DNA from 2 places in the Paenibacillus sp. FSL H7-0735 genome. Region 2 is predicted to be linked to the other one. Evidence: a T-box and tRNA genes for the amino acid it is inferred to sense, from the RefSeq annotation. Region 2 holds a T-box; the other holds one or more tRNA genes.

Region 1 (10,776 bases), on a different contig from region 2:
AGAGCTAAAACCTATGGCTCAAGCCAAAAACTTAATCGTCTCCATAGACGTAACGCCTAAATCCAACAGTGAGATGTGGTCAGCTTTCCTTGATCGTAAGGCTCTTAATTCAGTAGTGGATTATCTTATTGTTATGGCTTATGACGAGCATTGGGCTGCAAGTCCTATCGCGGGCTCTGTTGCGTCTCTGCCGTGGGTAGAAAGCTCGTTAAGCCGGATCATAGAGGAAGACGATGTACCGCCTGAGAAGCTGATTCTAGGGATTCCACTGTATACTAGAATTTGGACTGAGGCCCAGGTGGATGGCAAGACCAAAGTAAGCTCTAAATCGGTTAGTATGAATGCCGTTGAAAAAATTATTAAAGAGAAGAAGCTAACCCCAACCTTTGATAAGGCAGCTGGGCAGAATTACGTTGAGTATAAGGAAGATGGCGCTCTTAAAAAAATATGGATCGAAGACAAAGTTTCTTTAAAAGCTAGAGTTGAGCTTGCTAAGTCTTTAGGGCTTGGTGGCATCGGTTCATGGAATCGCAGCTTTAGTAATCTGTCTGCGTGGGAGGCATTACAAGGGATTCATAAGTAATTATTATTTCATTCATAATAAACAAAGGGGCTCCCAATATAGGGGCCCCTTTGTTGTATTAAGCAAATGTTTGATTGCATTATAAATCGCTAGTAATAAGCTTCTGTAAGATGTGTTTTATTGATTAAGCTGCTGACTCTTAAGTTGTTCCGCAGTAATATTGGCCTCAGCTGGATCCATAGTAAGGATGGTATGGCAGAACATACAGCGGTCTGTTTTGCCCAGCATTTTGGTCAGCTTGTGACATTCAGGGCATTCCAGTTGGACTGCGCTAGTTGACAGCATCCCAGCCCAGAAATAGATTGCAAGACTTGCCATCATTGAGATTAAACCGATTACAAGACCGATTCCAGCGAATACTTTTCCAGTTGAGCCCCAAAACACGATGCCCGCTGTACCCAAAACCATAAGTCCCATTCCGAGCATTGTGAGCAGTAATCCCCATGTGCGAAAAGCGTTGATCTTAGCCGTTTTAAACTTCATGAGTGTTTGCTCCTAACTAAATATAGTTGGGTTGTCCAGAAGGAACTGTCTTTCATATGTAGAATAATAATTATAACTGAATTATAACTGACTGGACGCAAAATCGCCAAATTTAATGGAGGGAAGCATGGAACTGTCCAATGTAACTTTGTTGAGTGGAGAAACGTTTGATGAGAATGTTTTAGGAGCGGTCGTTTTGCGGCAGAATGGGGATATTCCGTTTCAAAGCGCACTTCTTCAAGATTTTGATATGATAGTGTTAGTATTGCATGAAGAACAGGATAGAGAGCATATTGTTCGCCATACCATTGCCGGTGACCAACGGACCCAGTCAGTCCATATCGGCCTATTTGCTTTGGAGCAGGCTGTTATGGCAGGGGATAATAACGAACTTCTTATCAGTTTGATGAGGGGGGAAGTGATCTGGGACCCCAAGGGAATACTCGAGGAAATGCGCAGCGAGATATTGCAATTTGAAGGACCGATCAAGGAACGGGTCGCATTTATGGAGTTTGCCCGCTTTTTGCATATGTATGTGAAATCCAAGCGCTATATAGAGGCTGGCTTTATTATGGATGCTTACAACTGTGTATTGATAGCCTTATATCATTGGGCAAGAATAGAAGTGAGTGAAGTGGGTGCTTTCCCCGAGCCAGCTATTTGGGAGCAGGTTAAAAGCATGAATACCTCTGTTCATAAACTTTATGAGGAGTTAACGGTCAGTACTGAGACCTTAGAGCAACGTGTGGAGCTTGTGCTTCTTGCATGTGAATTTGGGATTATGTCCAAAATGACGGACTGTTGTCTATTGCTCTTTAATATTTTGAATAGCCGTAAGGAAGCATGGAGCATTAAAGAATTACTGCAGCATTCAGGTCTGAGTCAATTAGAGTCTGAACTACCCCTTGTTTTACGAAAGCTGGTTTCTCGTTCGCTAATCCGAGAGATTACATCTTGGGCTGATGTTCACGAGGGAGAAGGGCATGCGATCCGCTATACATTATAGAGATGAATTAGATACAGTAGAAGATGTTTAATTATAGAGAGATGAGCAAGGATAGGGAGAGGCTGAGCACTCTCTTTTTTATTTGTTTACTAATATGAAACGCTCATATTTATTCAGAAAAATTAATGGTTGACTCTTTCCTTGTTCATGTGTTAAATTATAACTCGTCCCTCTGACACAGAGATGTGCTTTCGAAAACATTCGAAAGACAACCGAAAAAAGAAATTAAAAAAAAGGTTGACTAAAACGAGGGTGCTGTGATATATTATAAAGGTCGCTGCTGAACAACACATCGACGAAATAAACGGCTTGATCTTTGAAAACTGAACAACGAGTGAGTAGGAAATCACGTAAGTGAAATCCAAAATTAGAGAATTAATTTTCTCGTCAGATGTTTCAAAATGAGCATATCGCTCTTTTCAATACTAATTGGAGAGTTTGATCCTGGCTCAGGACGAACGCTGGCGGCGTGCCTAATACATGCAAGTCGAGCGGAGTTACTTTGAAAGCTTGCTTTCAAAGTAACTTAGCGGCGGACGGGTGAGTAACACGTAGGCAACCTGCCCTTCAGACTGGGATAACTACCGGAAACGGTAGCTAATACCGGATAATTTCTTTTTTCTCCTGAGAGAAGAATGAAAGACGGAGCAATCTGTCACTGAGGGATGGGCCTGCGGCGCATTAGCTAGTTGGTGGGGTAACGGCCCACCAAGGCGACGATGCGTAGCCGACCTGAGAGGGTGAACGGCCACACTGGGACTGAGACACGGCCCAGACTCCTACGGGAGGCAGCAGTAGGGAATCTTCCGCAATGGGCGAAAGCCTGACGGAGCAACGCCGCGTGAGTGATGAAGGTTTTCGGATCGTAAAGCTCTGTTGCCAGGGAAGAACGTCCGGTAGAGTAACTGCTACCGGAGTGACGGTACCTGAGAAGAAAGCCCCGGCTAACTACGTGCCAGCAGCCGCGGTAATACGTAGGGGGCAAGCGTTGTCCGGAATTATTGGGCGTAAAGCGCGCGCAGGCGGCTATTTAAGTCTGGTGTTTAAACCTTGGGCTCAACCTGAGGTCGCACTGGAAACTGGGTGGCTTGAGTACAGAAGAGGAAAGTGGAATTCCACGTGTAGCGGTGAAATGCGTAGATATGTGGAGGAACACCAGTGGCGAAGGCGACTTTCTGGGCTGTAACTGACGCTGAGGCGCGAAAGCGTGGGGAGCAAACAGGATTAGATACCCTGGTAGTCCACGCCGTAAACGATGAGTGCTAGGTGTTAGGGGTTTCGATACCCTTGGTGCCGAAGTTAACACAGTAAGCACTCCGCCTGGGGAGTACGGTCGCAAGACTGAAACTCAAAGGAATTGACGGGGACCCGCACAAGCAGTGGAGTATGTGGTTTAATTCGAAGCAACGCGAAGAACCTTACCAGGTCTTGACATCCCTCTGAATCTGCTAGAGATAGCAGCGGCCTTCGGGACAGAGGAGACAGGTGGTGCATGGTTGTCGTCAGCTCGTGTCGTGAGATGTTGGGTTAAGTCCCGCAACGAGCGCAACCCTTAACTTTAGTTGCCAGCAGGTAATGCTGGGCACTCTAGAGTGACTGCCGGTGACAAACCGGAGGAAGGTGGGGATGACGTCAAATCATCATGCCCCTTATGACCTGGGCTACACACGTACTACAATGGCCGGTACAACGGGAAGCGAAGCCGCGAGGTGGAGCCAATCCCATCAAAGCCGGTCTCAGTTCGGATTGCAGGCTGCAACTCGCCTGCATGAAGTCGGAATTGCTAGTAATCGCGGATCAGCATGCCGCGGTGAATACGTTCCCGGGTCTTGTACACACCGCCCGTCACACCACGAGAGTTTACAACACCCGAAGTCGGTGGGGTAACCCGCAAGGGAGCCAGCCGCCGAAGGTGGGGTAGATGATTGGGGTGAAGTCGTAACAAGGTAGCCGTATCGGAAGGTGCGGCTGGATCACCTCCTTTCTATGGAGAATCGTCTTCTGCAATGAAGACATTCAAATCGGAAGCTCAGCTTCCAAAACTCAGGTTTAGGCCTGTTACTCACTCGTTGCTCAGTTTTGAGAGTTTAAGCTCTCAAGTAAGACTTGATCCTTGAAAACTGGATACCGAAATGAATTTGCGTTTTAGAACATCTTTTAGCAACTTGTGCAAACAAGTAAATGTTATTAGTGAGATGATTCCAAAAGAGAATGTCATCGTATGATATTTTCCTGCGGAAAAATCAAGGTTAAGCTAATAAGAGCACACGGAGGATGCCTAGGCGCCAGGAGCCGACGAAGGACGTGGCGAACAACGAAACTGCCTCGGGGAGCTGTAAGCAAGCTTTGATCCGGGGGTGTCCGAATGGGGAAACCCAGCTGTGGTAATTCGCAGTTACTCATACCTGAATACATAGGGTGTGTAGAGGCAGACCAGGGGAACTGAAACATCTAAGTACCCTGAGGAAGAGAAAACAATAGTGATTCCGTCAGTAGCGGCGAGCGAACGCGGAACAGCCTAAACCTAAGAGCTTGCTCTTAGGGGTTGTGGGACGTCTCACATGGAGTTACAAAGGAATATGGTAGGTGAAGAGGTCTGGAAAGGCCCGCGATAGAGGTAAAAGCCCTGTAACCTAAACTGTATTCTCTCCGAGACGGATCCCGAGTAGTGCGGGGCACGTGAAACCCCGTATGAATCCAGCAGGACCATCTGCTAAGGCTAAATACTACCTGGCGACCGATAGTGAAACAGTACCGTGAGGGAAAGGTGAAAAGCACCCCGGAAGGGGAGTGAAATAGAACCTGAAACCGTGTGCTTACAAAAAGTCAGAGCCCGATCTATGGGTGATGGCGTGCCTTTTGTAGAATGAACCGGCGAGTTACGTTTAACATGCAAGGTTAAGCCGAGAAGGTGGAGCCGCAGCGAAAGCGAGTCTGAATAGGGCGAATGAGTATGTGGACGTAGACCCGAAACCGTGTGATCTACCCCTGTCCAGGGTGAAGGTGCGGTAACACGCACTGGAGGCCCGAACCCACGTACGTTGAAAAGTGCGGGGATGAGGTGGGGGTAGCGGAGAAATTCCAATCGAACTCGGAGATAGCTGGTTCTCCCCGAAATAGCTTTAGGGCTAGCCTCGGTATAAGAGTAGTGGAGGTAGAGCACTGATTGGGTGCGGGGTCCGCAAGGATTACCAAGCTCAGTCAAACTCCGAATGCCATATACTTATTGCCGGGAGTCAGACAGTGAGTGCTAAGATCCATTGTCAAAAGGGAAACAGCCCAGACCATCAGCTAAGGTCCCCAAGTGTGTGTTAAGTGGGAAAGGATGTGGAGTTGCACAGACAACCAGGATGTTGGCTTAGAAGCAGCCACCATTGAAAGAGTGCGTAATAGCTCACTGGTCGAGTGACTCTGCGCCGAAAATGTAACGGGGCTAAACACACCACCGAAGCTATGGCTAGATACGTATGTATCTGGGGTAGGGGAGCGTTGTGTAGGGGTTGAAGGTGTACTGAAAAGAGCGCTGGACACTACACAAGTGAGAATGCCGGTATGAGTAACGAAAAGATCAGTGAGAATCTGATCCGCCGAAAGCCCAAGGTTTCCTGAGGAAGGCTCGTCCGCTCAGGGTAAGTCGGGACCTAAGGCGAGGCCGAAAGGCGTAGTCGAAGGACAACAGTTTGAAATTACTGTACCACCGTAATCCGCTATGAGCGATGGGGTGACGCAGGAGGGTAGTGACGCGGACTGATGGATGTCCGTCTAAGCAGTGAGGCTGATGTGTAGGCAAATCCGCACATCGTTAAGGCTGGGCTGTGATGGGGAGCGAAAATTATAGTAGCGAAGGTCATGATCTCACACTGCCAAGAAAAGCCTCTAGCCAGGAGAAGGTGCCCGTACCGCAAACCGACACAGGTAGGCGAGAAGAGAATTCTAAGGCGCGCGGAAGAACTCTCGTTAAGGAACTCGGCAAAATGACCCCGTAACTTCGGGAGAAGGGGTGCCCCGGTAGTGTGAATAGCACGAGGGGGCCGCAGTGAAAAGGCCCAAGCGACTGTTTAGCAAAAACACAGGTCTGTGCGAAGCCGCAAGGCGAAGTATACGGGCTGACGCCTGCCCGGTGCTGGAAGGTTAAGGGGAGTGGTTAGGGGTAACCCGAAGCTATGAACCGAAGCCCCAGTAAACGGCGGCCGTAACTATAACGGTCCTAAGGTAGCGAAATTCCTTGTCAGGTAAATTCTGACCCGCACGAATGGCGTAACGACTTGGGCGCTGTCTCAACGAGAGATCCGGTGAAATTTTAATACCTGTGAAGATGCAGGTTACCCGCGACAAGACGGAAAGACCCCATGGAGCTTTACTGCAGCTTGATATTGAATTTGGGTACGATCTGTACAGGATAGGTGGGAGCCGTAGAAATCGGAGCGCAAGCTTCGGTGGAGGCGCCGTTGGGATACCACCCTGATCGTATCTAGGTTCTAACCTAGTACCCTAATCGGGTACGGGGACCGTGTCAGGCGGGCAGTTTGACTGGGGCGGTCGCCTCCTAAAGAGTAACGGAGGCGTTCCAAGGTTCCCTCAGAATGGTTGGAAATCATTCGCAGAGTGCAAAGGCATAAGGGAGCTTGACTGCGAGACCTACAAGTCGAGCAGGGACGAAAGTCGGACTTAGTGATCCGGTGGTACCGCATGGAAGGGCCATCGCTCAACGGATAAAAGCTACCCTGGGGATAACAGGCTTATCTCCCCCAAGAGTCCACATCGACGGGGAGGTTTGGCACCTCGATGTCGGCTCATCGCATCCTGGGGCTGAAGTAGGTCCCAAGGGTTGGGCTGTTCGCCCATTAAAGCGGTACGCGAGCTGGGTTCAGAACGTCGTGAGACAGTTCGGTCCCTATCTGTCGTGGGCGCAGGAAATTTGAGAGGAGCTGTCCTTAGTACGAGAGGACCGGGATGGACGTACCGCTGGTGCACCAGTTGTTCCGCCAGGAGCATGGCTGGGTAGCTACGTACGGACGGGATAAGCGCTGAAAGCATCTAAGCGTGAAGCCCCCCTCAAGATGAGATTTCCCAATTAGTAAGACCCCTTGAAGACGACGAGGTAGATAGGTTGGAGGTGGAAGTGCAGCAATGCATGGAGCTGACCAATACTAATCGGTCGAGGGCTTATCCTATACTTAGAATGCAGATTCGTTTCGGATTCAGTTTTCAGGCGATTAAGCCTGGTATGAATATTCCCTGATAGCTCAGTTGGTAGAGCACTCGACTGTTAATCGAGTTGTCACAGGTTCGAGTCCTGTTCGGGGAGCCATATGGAGAGGTGTCCGAGTTTGGCCGAAGGAGCACGATTGGAAATCGTGTAGGCGCCACAAGCGTCTCGAGGGTTCGAATCCCTCTCTCTCCGCCACAAATTTTTAATTAGTATGGCCCGTTGGTCAAGGGGTTAAGACACCTCCCTTTCACGGAGGTAACATGGGTTCGAATCCCATACGGGTCACCAAATTTTCACTTGATTTATCCTAGTGGACTTTGGTACAATAACAATTGTTGTTTATGGAGGCTTAGCTCAGCTGGGAGAGCATCTGCCTTACAAGCAGAGGGTCGGGGGTTCGATCCCCTCAGCCTCCACCATAACATATTTTACTGGCGCGGGGTGGAGCAGCCCGGTAGCTCGTCGGGCTCATAACCCGAAGGCCGCAGGTTCAAATCCTGCCCCCGCAACCAATTAACTTAAGCAATTATATCTTTTGGAACCGTGGTGTAGTTGGCCTAACATGCCTGCCTGTCACGCAGGAGATCGCGGGTTCGAATCCCGTCGGTTCCGCCATTTTCATCATGGCTCGGTAGCTCAGTCGGTAGAGCAGAGGACTGAAAATCCTCGTGTCGGCGGTTCGATTCCGTCCCGAGCCACCATTTATCATCACAAAAGAATGAGTGCCATGCCGGTGTAGCTCAATTGGTAGAGCAACTGACTTGTAATCAGTAGGTTGGGGGTTCAAGTCCTCTCGCCGGCACCATCCTTGGAGGATTAGCGAAGTGGCCAAACGCATCAGACTGTAAATCTGCTCACGTAAGTGTTCGGTGGTTCGAATCCATCATCCTCCACCAGTTTTTAGGGGCATAGTTTAAAGGTAGAACAACGGTCTCCAAAACCGTTGGTGTGGGTTCAATTCCTGCTGCCCCTGCCAAGTTCTTTCTAAAGTTTAATATGGCGGCCGTGGCGAAGGGGTTAACGCACCGGATTGTGGTTCCGGCATTCGTGGGTTCGAGACCCATCGGCCGCCCCATTTTCTTTAAAATGAATAATGGCAACAATATCAACTTAATATGGCGACTGTGGCGAAGGGGTTAACGCACCGGATTGTGGTTCCGGCATTCGTGGGTTCGAGACCCATCAGTCGCCCCATTTTACTTTAAAATGTTATTGGGGATTAGCCAAGCGGTAAGGCAACGGACTTTGACTCCGTCACTCATAGGTTCGAATCCTATATCCCCAGCCATTTTATGCGGACGTGGCTCAGCGGTAGAGCATCGCCTTGCCAAGGCGAGGGTCGCGGGTTCGATTCCCGTCGTCCGCTCCAAAATTTACATGGCGCCATAGCCAAGTGGTAAGGCAAAGCTCTGCAAAAGCTTTATCCCCAGTTCAAATCTGGGTGGCGCCTCCATTTAGTTCATATGTGCCGGCGTGGCGGAATGGCAGACGCGCTCGACTCAAAATCGAGTGGGAAACCGTGGAGGTTCGAGTCCTCTCGCCGGTATCTTAAAAAGGTTAGTAAGAATGCTTTTATAAGCAATCTTACTAACCTTTTTTCTTTATGTTCTTAGTTTTACAGGATTAAGCCGTTGAATAGAGGAGTTTCTCTATTTCAACGGCTTTTTTTAATCTGATTAGTGATTAACCTGATTGATTATTAATGCGGAATGCTCGCGGGGTATGACCTATTTCTCGTTTAAACATATTGCAGAATTGGGCATCGTTCACAAAACCTGCAGCAGCAGATACTTCAGAGATTTGCATCTGAGTATGACGTAATAGAGATTTTGCATAATCCAGGCGTTTTAACAGCAAATACCGCAGGGGTGAAGACCCGAACCGTTCTTTAAATAGATGGCGAAAACGATCGTAGCTATATCCGGACATTTCTGATAGTGTTTCGACGGACAATTTATGGCGATAATGCTCATTCATATAATTAAGGACATATTGTACTCGGTCTTCTGTTGGGGATTGATATCCAGAGGCACTAAGAAGCCTCATAAGATGGACGGTAATCTCGCTCATTTGTAGGTTTAGAAGCTCAGAGAATCCGTCTTGCTTGCGTGTAAACTCTGCTTTCATTCGCAGCAGGATTTGAAGAACGGTCTGATCTTTATCATCTTCATATACGCCGAGCAGATTACTCATATTAGGGTGTTCCGAGTGGAAGCCTACAAATAATACATTTGCATCCTCACGGTGGTGCTCGTCATGTTTATGATTGGGTGGCACAAGCGCGAAAGAAGAGGAGCGAAAATGGTAACTTCGGGGGCCAACATTGGTTGTCCCTACCCCCTGTAAATAATAGACTAGTTCGTAGCATTCATGCTGGTGTGGAGGGATATAAGTATTTAGCTCATGTGTGGCACTTACAATATATAGAACACGATCCATGATGATCCTCCAATACTTATGTTTTAGCCGAATCGTACAAAACTATGACCGAAATCATATAATTATTTTTAATAATATTTGTTATGATCGTATCAATAAATCCGAAAGTTCGCAACCTGACTGGCCATCTCGTTCGGAAATAAAGCGGATTATTAATAATAATGGTATTTTTATTGCTATTTTTGAGCCTAAACGTTAAATTTATTACTTTTAATGATACTTTATTTGGAAAAAAGAGAATTTCCATTTGAACCGTGAATTATACAATGGGTGAAGATGGGGATTCTGCCGGATTACTAACCAACTAAAATTAGGGGTGGAATAGAGTAATGAATAAAAAAGTTCTTTCTTTGTTGTTATTAATGGTGATGGTTCTGGTCACAGCATGTGGGAATAACACGTCCAATAACGGTTCTTCTGCGAATACTGGATCAAACGCTGCTGAGGGTGGAGAAACAGGTTCAGGGGATAAACTCAAGGTTGTATTGCTGATTCCGGGGACACTTGGGGATAAATCATTTTTTGATTCCGCTAATAACGGCTTGCAAAAGGTTAAGAATGAACTAGGTGCAGTAACAAAGGTTGTTGAAATGGGCGTTGATAAAACGAAATGGGAGCCTACATTTAACGATATCGCTTCCGAGGATTGGGATGTAATTATTTCTGGCGGTTCTGAAATTACAGAGATGTTTAATGCAACGGCAGAATTGTATCCAGACAAAAAATTCATTAATTATGATACCGACATCGATGAAGCACCAGATAACATGTACAACATGTCTTATGCGACAAATGAAGTATCTTTCTTGGCAGGTGCCGTAGCAGCATTAGCTACACAATCGGATATGCCGAATGCTACCCCTGAGAATGTGATTGGGTTTGTGGGCGGTATGGATATTCCGGGGATTAATGCTTTCTTGGTCGGCTACATTCAAGGTGCTCAGTACGTTGATCCTGATGTAAAAGTGGCTGTGTCGTACGCTGGTGATTTTGTTAACCCGGCAAAAGGTAAGGAGCTGTCTCTAATTCAATATAACTCCGGTGTGGATGTTA
Region 2 (10,776 bases):
TTAGAGGATTGCTTGATAGCATCAGCCGGATACAGTTTTCCATAGACATGACCTGATGAATTTCTAACCGATGATTTATCATCCTTACCGAAATAGGTAATCCCCACATCTGGATAGGTGCTCGAGGTGCTAAAAAACCCTTCATTTAAACCAATTAATACACTTAACGGTTTGATGGTCGATCCCATGAATACAAGAGAGCTAAAATCATGACCCGATCTCCCGGAAGAATTCGAGGTAATAGTACCATTCAGATGATTGTTCATAATTTTATTCCAGACGGATGTAGGCAACGAGTCCTTTGTCCATACATTCGAATCGTAATCCGGCATACTCGCCATAGCGACAACATTACCAGTCTCTACTTCCATTGCTACTGCATAACCTGTTAAAGCATCAGGATGAGTTTCGCCTTGAACAGCATTGGTGTGCAGCCATTTAATCTGATCCAATATGGCCTGTTCAGTCTTCATCTGAACATTCTTATTAATAGTCATCCAAATATTATTGCCTTTTACAGGGGGAACGGTCTGTTCTACCTTCTCCGCCATATTTTGAGGAGTGACCGAAATGACCTGATAACCATTTTCTCCGCGCAGTTCGCGTTGATACTGCATTTCCAGACCATCAAATCCTACATATTCTTCCGTTTTATACATAAGTCCCGGTGAAGAATTGTCTTTCATTGCACTACGAATATTTTTGTACATCGCTATGTCTTCGGTTGATTTAAAAGGTTTGCCAAAACCCACCGTCTGCACAGCTACCGTATCTTTATCGTAGTGGCGTACACTTTCTTCCACAATGGTAATACCTGGATATTCATCCTTGTGTTCCATGAAATAAGCTATTTCTTCTGAAGTTAGCCCTGCTTTTATACGACGCGGTACATAACCCAGATACTTTTTAAAGTCCAGATCAAGTAAATCCAGCACGTCCTGCTGCGTTAACTTGGGGGCATCTGCACTTCCATATTTCTCAAACTCCGCTACTAATCTTGCTGCAAGGTCATTAGACTTATTTTTCGCTTTTTCCGTTAGTGAGGTTTCACCCGTTACTTTATCGGTAGTTTTAGCTGTATATTCCTTATTTAGGGTAAGATAGAGCGACTCAACAGGTGTAGAATAGGCTATCTGCTCACCCCCGGCAGCAAAAATAATCCCTCGCATGGCTGCCAGCGGAACAAACTTCGTATCCCGTTTAATCTCTTCTTCTGTCAGCAAAGCTCCCTCAGTAAACTGCAAACCTGCAAGACGCACAATAATGATACAAAAAATAAAAAAAGTGCCAAAGAAAAACAGATTCAATCTCAGACCTACAGAATGTTTCGAAGATTTCCCGTCCGCAGGCGGGAGCTGCTTCCCAAAGCTCACCAGCTTTCTTCCCTTCTATATAAAAATAATGTCTGAATTGCCTTAGCCAGCGACATTGCTCTTATAATGAAGGTGATTTCTAAGAAGCTGATTGTGAGCATTGCACTCGCATTTATGTTAGAGCAGTTGGTATGAGTTTATTGTACCACACGGAAGGAGTGCGGCGCCCTCACTCAGAGTGCGTTCTCCCTAATATGCGTATCGTCAAAATCCTTCGGATTAAACCAATCTCCGCTGCTCGCCCAAGTGGGATCCAATGGAATCCAAGCTTGCCGGTCACTTATATAAACTTCATTCCAGGCATGTGCGCCATACCCGCCTCGACCATCATAGCCTTGCCCCGTTACAACGCGCACCTGTAACCCTTGAGAGCGGGCCATAACAGCGTAAAGACGGGCATAATCAATACATACCCCTATGCGTGTGTCGAAGGTATCCTGCGGAGTCTGTTCATGCCAAATTCTATTTTTTTCATAATTTTCCGCTTTGGCGTAATCATAAGTTACTCGTGTTCCTACCCAATCATACAGTAGTCTGGCTTTCTTCTCGTCTCCTTGCGCTTGTCCAATAATATCTTCAGCAGCTCCCACAATATCTTGTGGAATGTCATGATCGATAACTTCATATTTTCTGCGCAGAATATCATTCATCTCAGCTGCAACGGTCTTCGTCAGAATAGGCAGCTTTTTCTGCACTGTCTCCCCAACAAAGGGTTCAAATACAGCGGCAGCGCTTTGACTGTAGATCGGAGAAGATTCCACATAACGGCTAAATTGACTTTCTGGATTTAGGCCAACACAAATGAAGAGAGCGAGCACAATAATTAAACCACGAGTCAAGCCTATAATTAATCCTATGATAGCTCCACCCATACGGCTTACTTGCGTAATCTTTCTGTCCTTAAATGTCTTGGTGCGCCGTAGCTGGTGGAATGGAAGCAGCATAGACAACAATCCCAGAAGCATGCGAATTAAGATATAAGAGAGCAATAACAACAATAGAAACCGCACCAGCGGCGATTCCGCCAGCACAGATACAGCCGTATAATAAATTTGCTGCCACTGGGTCAGCTGTTTATCAGGCAGACTTATTCCTGCTGCCCAAGTCTGAACATGAGGATTGAGATACGCCGCAGCAGGAATGGCCAGCACCAAAGAAGCTATTGTAAACAGTCCTGTTCCCAGCAGACCGAATAATCTTCCGGTAGCACTTGAGAACCCTCTGCTCCAGCCTTGCAATAGTGAAAAGACTACTACCAGCAGGAGGGCGATGGAGATGATATTTGCATCACTCAGACTAGTCAACCAACCGTTTATCATATCCAATCTCCCCTTTCAGCCGCCCGCTTGCTTGTTTTTGATAATGATTTAAACTGAGGCCGTTTATTGATGTTTCCGAGCTTCCTCGATAAATGTTTGTGTGGTATCAGTAATACTCCACTTCCCAAGACTAACTCCGCGGAAAGTAACCTCTACCTTATCTTCACCAGTAGTACCTTTCACTTCAATATTCGGAGTTGTGATCGTAAATGTTCCGTCACCATTTGAAGTGTACTTCGCATCCTGCGCCTCTTTAAGCATGACCTCTTGTGCTTCCTTCTTCAGCGTGCTTACCGTTCCATCTGCCACCTTATTCACAGCGTTACCAATTTGGTCCATTGTCACACCACTATAGATGAATAGACCTACAACGATAATAATGACAATCGCCCATTTCAACATCGTTTTGACCAAATTAACAACCGCGAACAACAGAACAAGCGCAATAACAATAACTAACCAATTCTCTCTAATAAACTGTGACCACACCTCTGGATCCATCAACCTCACAACACCCCTATCGCCTAGTTTCGTCCTAAGGATTATCTCCTCCATAGACATGACGCCAATATTAATTATTATACATGAATGCCCATCATAATTCATGGTTCCACAGCCAGAGAAAGGTATACCTGCTTACAGGAATTAAAAAAGCGGTATAAGCCCTCTCTGTCCCACGTAAAGTACAAGTAGTTGCTTAAATTTGATCTTCTTAAAATACGCCTTCCTGCATTAACCTTTATTGTAGGTGGCTCTCGGAGGTGTTTCCCTGTGAAAACTGCGCTATGGCTGTACCTGTTTCTTTTTCTGGCGTTTTTTGATTTACATGCACAGTATCCTATTCTAACGCCCTTTGCCATCTCTCTTGGTGCGGGACCCGCCTTTATTGGCTGGATGATGGGCATGTATTCGTTGACCCATCTTCCTGGCAATTTGCTCGCAGGCGTACTCGTCGATCGTAATGGCAGCCGCCGCTACATCGTCTTTAGCCTTGTTACTGCGGGAGCCATTCTATTGCTGCAGGCTCACGCTCAGCTTCCGTGGCATTTGCTGATGCTACGAGCAGCAAGCGGGTTCGCGCTCGCCTTCCTCTCTCCGGCGTGCATGACCTTGCTGGCTTCATTATCATCTGATGCCACTGAGCAGGGGAAATATATGTCCGGACATGGTATCGTTCATACCTTAGCTTCAGTGGTATCCCCAGCAGCGGGTGCCTTTATCGTAGCTAAAGCTGGCTATTCCGGCACCTTCACCACATTGGGATGGCTGCTTATCGCTACAGGAATCATGGCTTTTTTCAGTGTACCGGCGCCTGCCCGGCGTTTAGTACGCCCTGTAAACTCAGCAGCACCTCCTTTAAAAAATCAGGATCTTCCTTCGGTCCCTATATCCGATCCCAATCCAGTTTCCAAACGTTATTATCTGCTGCCTTTTTTCGTTTCTTGTTCACAAGGGGTTCTGTTCTTTGAGCTTCCTCTATCTCAGACCGGAAGTAATAGCATTGTTTCCACAGGTATTCTTTTATCGCTCCTTAGCTTAGGGGCTTTGGTAACACTCAGTTTGTTCTTCCTGAACCGCTTTTCCCCAGGAGGAAGAATAGCCGTGGCCTTGCTAGGAATGGCCCTTTGTTTTTTTGCGCTCGCCTCACTTCACAGCATTCCCGCTTCCGTTATTCTCTTTATGCTGGGTGCAGCCAAAGGAATATTATTTCCTGCAATGGCTTCGCTCTTTATTAGTCTAGGTGGACCAGGACGTATGGGACGCACCTTCTCCATGCAGTCGATAGCCATGTCACTAGGTGCATTCGCAGGGCCTGTGGCCGCAGGACAACTAAGAGACGTTGTTTCGCCTTATTTCATTGCCTTTCTATTGCTGATGGTTGCACTATTACTGCTTCCGCCAAAAAATTCAGCCAAGCTGTCCACCTACTCTTCCAAATGGAATGGGCGGGCCGCATGATTTATTGTTTTTACGACATTTCCCGGGGAATGAAGATTTTCCTGTAGAAACAGTTGTTAAAACTGCTCCTCCTTCGGTAAACTATAATGAGTCTGAAAGTTCAGGCTTCATTTCCGGAGGTGATTGTCAGCAAATGTCCATTACGATTATTGTCGAAGGCAAAAACGATCGCAGCAGATTACGACGCGTGCTGGTACCGGAAGTCGAAATCCTCTGTACCTTTGGTACATTAAATACGCTCAAACTCGAGTCCCTGCGACAAAAAGTAGGAGATGGAGAAGTATATCTTTATATGGATAACGACAGTTCAGGCAAAAAAATACGCGGGATTCTCCGCGATGCCTTTCCCGATGCTGGTCACATCTATACGCGCCGGGGTTATGCCGGAGTGGAGGGCACTCCAGATGAATACAATATTAATCAGCTTGAAAAAGCGGGTCTGGAAGAGTTCATCATTTACCCTGAACCCATTCCTTTTTGATTCGCGATATATTGCCTAAGAAATTAAAAACGCCTTTTTCGTTATCCCTTCAATAAACGGGATTCGAAAAAGGCGTTTCTGTTATGCGGTTATGTTCTATTCACGAGCCAATTCATTCAGCCTATCGGCAAGAAATTCAGGCGTTACGTTATCCGTATCTCCTGCGTCATACAATGCACGGAGACGATTGTCCCGATCAACCAATGCTATGCGATTGGCATGTACGAAATTTTCTTTACTATTCCCTGCAATTAGTACTTTAAAAGAATCAGTTGCCAGCTTACGAATCACTTCCTGATCCCCCCGTAAGAAGTACCAACCCTTATAATCTGCCTGGAAACGGTCCGCAAAGGTCTTAATGGCTTCACGTGTATCATTCTCTGGATCAAAAGAAATGGAGACGAACGCCGTATCTTTTCCAAAGTTGCCCTCGTCAACCAGAATCTTCTGTGTCTGGGATAACAGGAACGTAGTTATAGGACATACATCCGGACATTGCGTGAAAAAAAAGTATACCAGCCGTGCCTTACCTTGTGTATCAGCCAGAGTAATCTGGTCTCCATCCACATTTTCAAGTGAAAAGTCCTGCACTTCTCCGATTACCGGCAGTTTTTCTTTTCCTAAATTCAAAGAATTAACTGCCAGATAACCAGCCATTACCAAAGCAAGCAATAGTAGAATCCAGGTCCATTTATAACGCTTAAAGGTCTGCACGGACAATAATACCCTCCCTCTTCTTAACCGTGAATCGTATTTAATACAAGTACGATCAAACTTACCGTTAGGTAGTTAATGGAGAAGAGGAAGTTCTTCTTCGCCCAGACTTCGTCATCTTTTGCTGCAAAGCCCATCAAGGTTATGATTAACCAAGCCAGGGACAGCGCTGTTGAAATCACCAGATAAAAAATGCCTGCATAATCGTAGGCGTACATTAACACTGGAATAGGCAGTAACAGTGCTACATAAGGAATCATTTGAAACTTCGTACGACGTGTTCCTTTGACTACAGGCAGCAGTGGGAAACCTGCGGCTCTATATTCTTCTTTACGTCTAATCCCGAGCGCCCAGAAATGGGGAGGTTGCCACAGAAACAACATCGCAAACATCAGCCAAGCCCCTAGATCAACTGTTCCCGTAACTGCAACGTAGCCAATTACCGGTGGCATAGCTCCAGAGATCGCACCTACTGAAGTGCTCCATGTTGATGTCCGTTTCAACCAAAGGGTGTATACTACAACGTAAACGAACATCCCTACAATCCCGAACAGACCGGCTAAAACTCCGGAAAAAGCAAACAGCACAATCAAACCCGCAATCCCAAGCCCAATAGCATACAGCAATACGGTTTTGGGTTTCAATCGTCCTGTAGGAAGCCCACGATCGCGCGTTCTTTCCATCTTCATATCCAGATCACGGTCGAAATAGTTATTAAAAACACAGGCCGAAGCCATAACCAGCATTGTACCGAGCAGAGTCAGAACTAATCTGCCGTATTGAACATCCCAACCTGAAGCCAGCCAATATCCTGCAAAGGCAGCGATGAGGTTAGATCGGATAATACCGGGTTTTGTTACGGTAATGAAATCACGCCAACTTGCACCTTCCGGTGGAGATTTTGCAGACATAGCTGCAGAATCGGAAGAAGCTTGAAATGTTATATGATTATCCACACCAAATGATCCTCCTTCTAAACAAACTTCTAACGTTCTAGCCGAAGCACTAAATAGACTTCGCTGTTAACTTTATCATATCAAACCCGAGGAGACTTTGACAGTCATGGCACAGTATGTTCATGAATTTGACAATTACGTGACAATATTTATTTTCAGCCCCTTAATAACCTAAGCCGTATTTGGGTAATTATTAATAATGTACTTCCGAACAACAAAGGAGAACTGACCAATGGACACCGCTACACATTTAGTTATGGGCATAGGGTTAGCCGGACTTTCTTTCGTCGATCCCGTCGTTGCTTCTGACCCTAAACTGGCCGGGGCCGTTATGCTGGCAACGATTTTAGGCTCACAGGCTCCTGATGCCGATACCGCATTACGACTAAAGGACAATGCAATATATATTCGTAATCACCGTGGAATCACACACTCCTTGCCTTTCCTAATTTTGTGGCCCGCTCTGATTGCCCTAGTCTTAGGGCCTCTGTTTGGGTTTACTGATTTGGCAGCTTTAAGCCATGTTGCACTCTGGGGTTTCATAGGTGTAGGCGTGCACGTCTTCTCTGATCTGTTTAACACCTATGGAACTCAGGCGGCCCGTCCATTCACTGAGAAATGGATCGCCTGGAATATCATCCACATTTTCGATCCATTTATTTTTGGCAGCCATATCGCAGCTATTCTGCTCTGGATCACTGGGATTGTTCCGCCTAAACCTTTATTTATTACGCTTTATGCCTGTACCATTCTTTATTATATTTGGAGAACGATTGTTCATGCCCGCCTTACACGAAACATCAAGCTTAAAGATATACACCATACTGCTGGCGAACGTTATATTGTAATCCCTACAATTTCACTTAAACGCTGGAACGTAGTTAAAGTGAAAAAAGACGGCAGTTATGACGTTGGGCAGCTACTGAACAACCGTCTGGAATGGTTCAAACATGCGGTCTGCTCGAATCATCCCGCTGTGGAAATATCCAAGTCGCATCCAGATATTCAGTCCTTTTTATATTTCACCTCTTATGCGGTGGCCGAAGTGGAGGAGCTTCCTTCAGGATATATGGTGCGCTGGGGAGACGTTCGTTATTTACACCGCAAACAATACCCTTTTGTGGCTGTATTAGTTATGGATAACCAATATAAACCTTTAAATACTTATGTAGGCTGGCTTAGCAGCGATAAGCTCGACAAACGATTTTCCATCGACCCTGGTTCTTTACGATGAAACTGTAGACTTACTGAGAGAACTATTCTATAATCACAAAAAATCCCGGAGTATTTATAATACTCCGGGATTCATTTTAGCAGACACGGAAAGGAAGGCTCTTAATGGGTAAAGGACTCTCACTTTGGTTCGCTTGTTCTTCTATTCTTATTCTCACTGCCGCTTCAATCGCGATCAGCTATAGCTTCTGGCTGGCACTCCTGCTTGGTTTTCTCTGCGTATTGAATATTGGCTGGGGATTTATCCTCAAAGCCAGAATTAGACGCAAACAGGAAAGTTTAAGCTCTGATTAGATTAACGAGCTGGCAGAAAGCCCATCCGCTCTTTTACGCCATTCAATGTCTCAGCTGCAACAATACGTGCGCGTTCAGCACCTTCGGCAAGAATATCAGTGATCGCACCTGAACTGCGAATTTCATGATATCTTTGTTGCAAAGGCTCAAGTGTGGACACAACCACTTCCCCAAGATCCTTCTTAAAGCCACCATACATTTGTCCCTCATAACGATCGGCAATTTGCTGGAGGGACATTCCAGAACATTCCGAGTAAATACTCATCAAGTTACTAATCTCTGGCTTATTAGCCGGATCAAAGATAACTTCACGTCCAGAATCAGTCGTTGCGCGGCTGATTTTTTTACGGATCACATCCGGCGAATCCAACAGGGCAATATAGCTGCCTGCATTTGGGCTGCTCTTGCTCATTTTTTTAGTGCCATCATCCAGAGACATAATGCGTGCGCCCACTTCAGGGATATACGGTTCAGGAATCGTAAAGAATTCGCCAAAACGGTTATTAAATCGGCCAGCTAAATCACGGGTCAACTCCAAGTGCTGCTTCTGATCTTCACCTACTGGCACAAGATCCGCATTATAAACAAGAATATCTGCTGCCATTAAAGAAGGATATACGAATAGGCCCGCGCCAACCGAATCCTTACCTGATGATTTATCTTTGAACTGTGTCATACGCTCAAGCTCGCCCATTGCCGTTAACGTAGTCATGATCCAACCCAATTCCGCATGCTGAGGCACATGGGACTGCATATATACATTCGAACGCACAGGATCAATTCCTGCCGCGATAAAGAGTGCAGCTACAGCTTCAGACTGCTCACGCAGTGCCGCAGGATCTTGAGCAACGGTGATCGCATGCATATCGACAACCATAAAGAAACATTGATGATCGTCTTGCAGCTTCACAAAATTTTTCAGCGCTCCGATATAGTTACCCAAAGTTAGAGAACCGCTCGGCTGTATGCCTGACATTACTTTTTTCAACATAATATAGACCTCCGTTAGATGTGATTTCCAATTTCCGAGAACGCAAAAAAAGCCTCATCCGCAAGGGACGTGAGACCGTGGTGCCACCCTTATTCGCTGCTTAACCTTTGTATAGTCAAAAGGAAACAGCCTTAGTCTTCCGTTAACGGGGAAGATCCGGCCGGTCTACTAGGGTATCTTGCTCCCGTTCAAGCGCGGCGCTCAGGGGTCCATTCATCAGGAGTGTCCTACCGGTTCGCATCAACCACCGGCTTTCTGAAGGTACATTTCCTGCCTACTTGTCCCCGTCATCACATTCTCATCATAATTTAATGCCTTCATCATAGAACCATAAAGAGAAGTTGTCAAATCACTTAACCACTTCCGTATAAATCTGTTATGATAAGGTTATCCATGTTCTATTCGATTACAGTTACGATAAAGGAGCATATCTCATGAAACAGGTGACCAAAGGGCAGTGGGGCGGTTATGATACTTATATTTTGCACAGCCGCGAACTGGAAGTCACGCTTTTGCCGCGACTAGGAAACAACGTGATTTCATTGTTTGATGTAAAGGAACAACGGGAAATTCTGCGGCGGCCTGATGAAAGCGATCAAGCTTTCTTTATGCAAAAACCTTACCATTTTGGCATCCCGCTCTTAATTCCACCCGGAAGAATTCGTAAAGGAAAATTTCAATTCGAGGGTACAAGTTATCAATTTGACCAGAATACCGCTGGTGACAATCATATCCATGGTCTACACCGGACTCAATCCTGGTGTGTCAGCGATATTGAAGAAGACGAGGACGGTTGTGCAGTCACTACTGAATTCCTTACTGAAGATGATCCACACTGGATGGAGCAATTTCCCATTCCACTCAAATTCGAAATGACATTCAGGCTTCAGGATGCCCGGCTCAGCCAGACTTTAAAGGTTACAAATCTCGGCGATCATCGTATTCCCTTTGGGATCGGTTATCACACCTGGTTTATGATCGATGGAGAACCTGAACGCTGGAATCTCAAATTGCCCGTAAACAGCATTTATGAACTAAACGATGAATTGCTCCCTAGCGGCAATCTAATTCCACTCGGTGATCTAGAGTCTCTAAATTCTGGAATTAACCTACAGGGAACTAATTTTGATACCGCTCTGCGTATTGGTGACAAGCAGCCCGTAGAAGCATTGTTATTACGCGATGATGGTTATGGTCTTCGTTATACGGCCGACGAGAATCTTTTTCGCCACTGGGTCCTGTATACCAAAGGACCAGCCGATCAATTTCTGTGCATCGAACCTTATACCTGGCTCCCGGATGCTCCTAACGTTTCCGACGATCCTTCCTTCACTGGCTTGCTGAAGGTAGAACCAGGTCAAAGCCTTGAGCTGTCCACTATGCTGGAAATGATCTATCCCGAGAATTAAAGCAGATATACATTATATCGGTCTTCCCTTGCGTTTACGTAAGAGAA

What was found. A T-box is a leader RNA that pairs with one kind of tRNA and senses whether it is charged. The one in region 2 lies ahead of trpS (tryptophan--tRNA ligase), so its partner is inferred to be a tRNA-Trp.
Region 1: it encodes a tRNA-Trp, which carries the amino acid that the T-box ahead of trpS (tryptophan--tRNA ligase) is inferred to sense. The anticodon was not compared.

What each region holds. Positions count from the first base shown of each region.
Region 1 is NZ_JBBOZH010000002.1:712,619-723,394, reverse strand. It holds gene NSS82_RS30790 (glycosyl hydrolase family 18 protein) at 1-583, shown strand, start outside; gene NSS82_RS30785 (DUF2614 family zinc ribbon-containing protein) at 701-1,066, opposite strand; gene NSS82_RS30780 (nucleotidyltransferase-like protein) at 1,194-2,072, shown strand; rRNA gene NSS82_RS30775 (16S ribosomal RNA) at 2,499-4,056, shown strand; rRNA gene NSS82_RS30770 (23S ribosomal RNA) at 4,320-7,246, shown strand; tRNA gene NSS82_RS30765 (tRNA-Asn) at 7,308-7,383, shown strand; tRNA gene NSS82_RS30760 (tRNA-Ser) at 7,387-7,479, shown strand; tRNA gene NSS82_RS30755 (tRNA-Glu) at 7,498-7,572, shown strand; tRNA gene NSS82_RS30750 (tRNA-Val) at 7,628-7,703, shown strand; tRNA gene NSS82_RS30745 (tRNA-Met) at 7,720-7,796, shown strand; tRNA gene NSS82_RS30740 (tRNA-Asp) at 7,822-7,899, shown strand; tRNA gene NSS82_RS30735 (tRNA-Phe) at 7,910-7,985, shown strand; tRNA gene NSS82_RS30730 (tRNA-Thr) at 8,014-8,089, shown strand; tRNA gene NSS82_RS30725 (tRNA-Tyr) at 8,095-8,180, shown strand; tRNA gene NSS82_RS30720 (tRNA-Trp) at 8,187-8,260, shown strand; tRNA gene NSS82_RS30715 (tRNA-His) at 8,284-8,359, shown strand; tRNA gene NSS82_RS30710 (tRNA-His) at 8,403-8,478, shown strand; tRNA gene NSS82_RS30705 (tRNA-Gln) at 8,498-8,572, shown strand; tRNA gene NSS82_RS30700 (tRNA-Gly) at 8,579-8,653, shown strand; tRNA gene NSS82_RS30695 (tRNA-Cys) at 8,664-8,737, shown strand; tRNA gene NSS82_RS30690 (tRNA-Leu) at 8,752-8,830, shown strand; gene NSS82_RS30685 (AraC family transcriptional regulator) at 8,968-9,723, opposite strand; gene NSS82_RS30680 (BMP family ABC transporter substrate-binding protein) at 10,053-10,776, shown strand, end outside.
Region 2 is NZ_JBBOZH010000001.1:6,087,014-6,097,789, forward strand. It holds gene NSS82_RS27515 (peptidoglycan D,D-transpeptidase FtsI family protein) at 1-1,373, opposite strand, end outside; gene NSS82_RS27520 (transglutaminase domain-containing protein) at 1,547-2,692, opposite strand; gene NSS82_RS27525 (hypothetical protein) at 2,756-3,193, opposite strand; gene NSS82_RS27530 (MFS transporter) at 3,464-4,651, shown strand; gene NSS82_RS27535 (DNA primase) at 4,785-5,132, shown strand; gene NSS82_RS27540 (SCO family protein) at 5,229-5,846, opposite strand; gene cyoE (heme o synthase) at 5,870-6,802, opposite strand; gene NSS82_RS27550 (metal-dependent hydrolase) at 7,035-8,036, shown strand; gene NSS82_RS27555 (hypothetical protein) at 8,141-8,329, shown strand; gene trpS (tryptophan--tRNA ligase) at 8,331-9,317, opposite strand; T-box leader at 9,381-9,620, opposite strand; gene NSS82_RS27565 (aldose 1-epimerase) at 9,755-10,729, shown strand.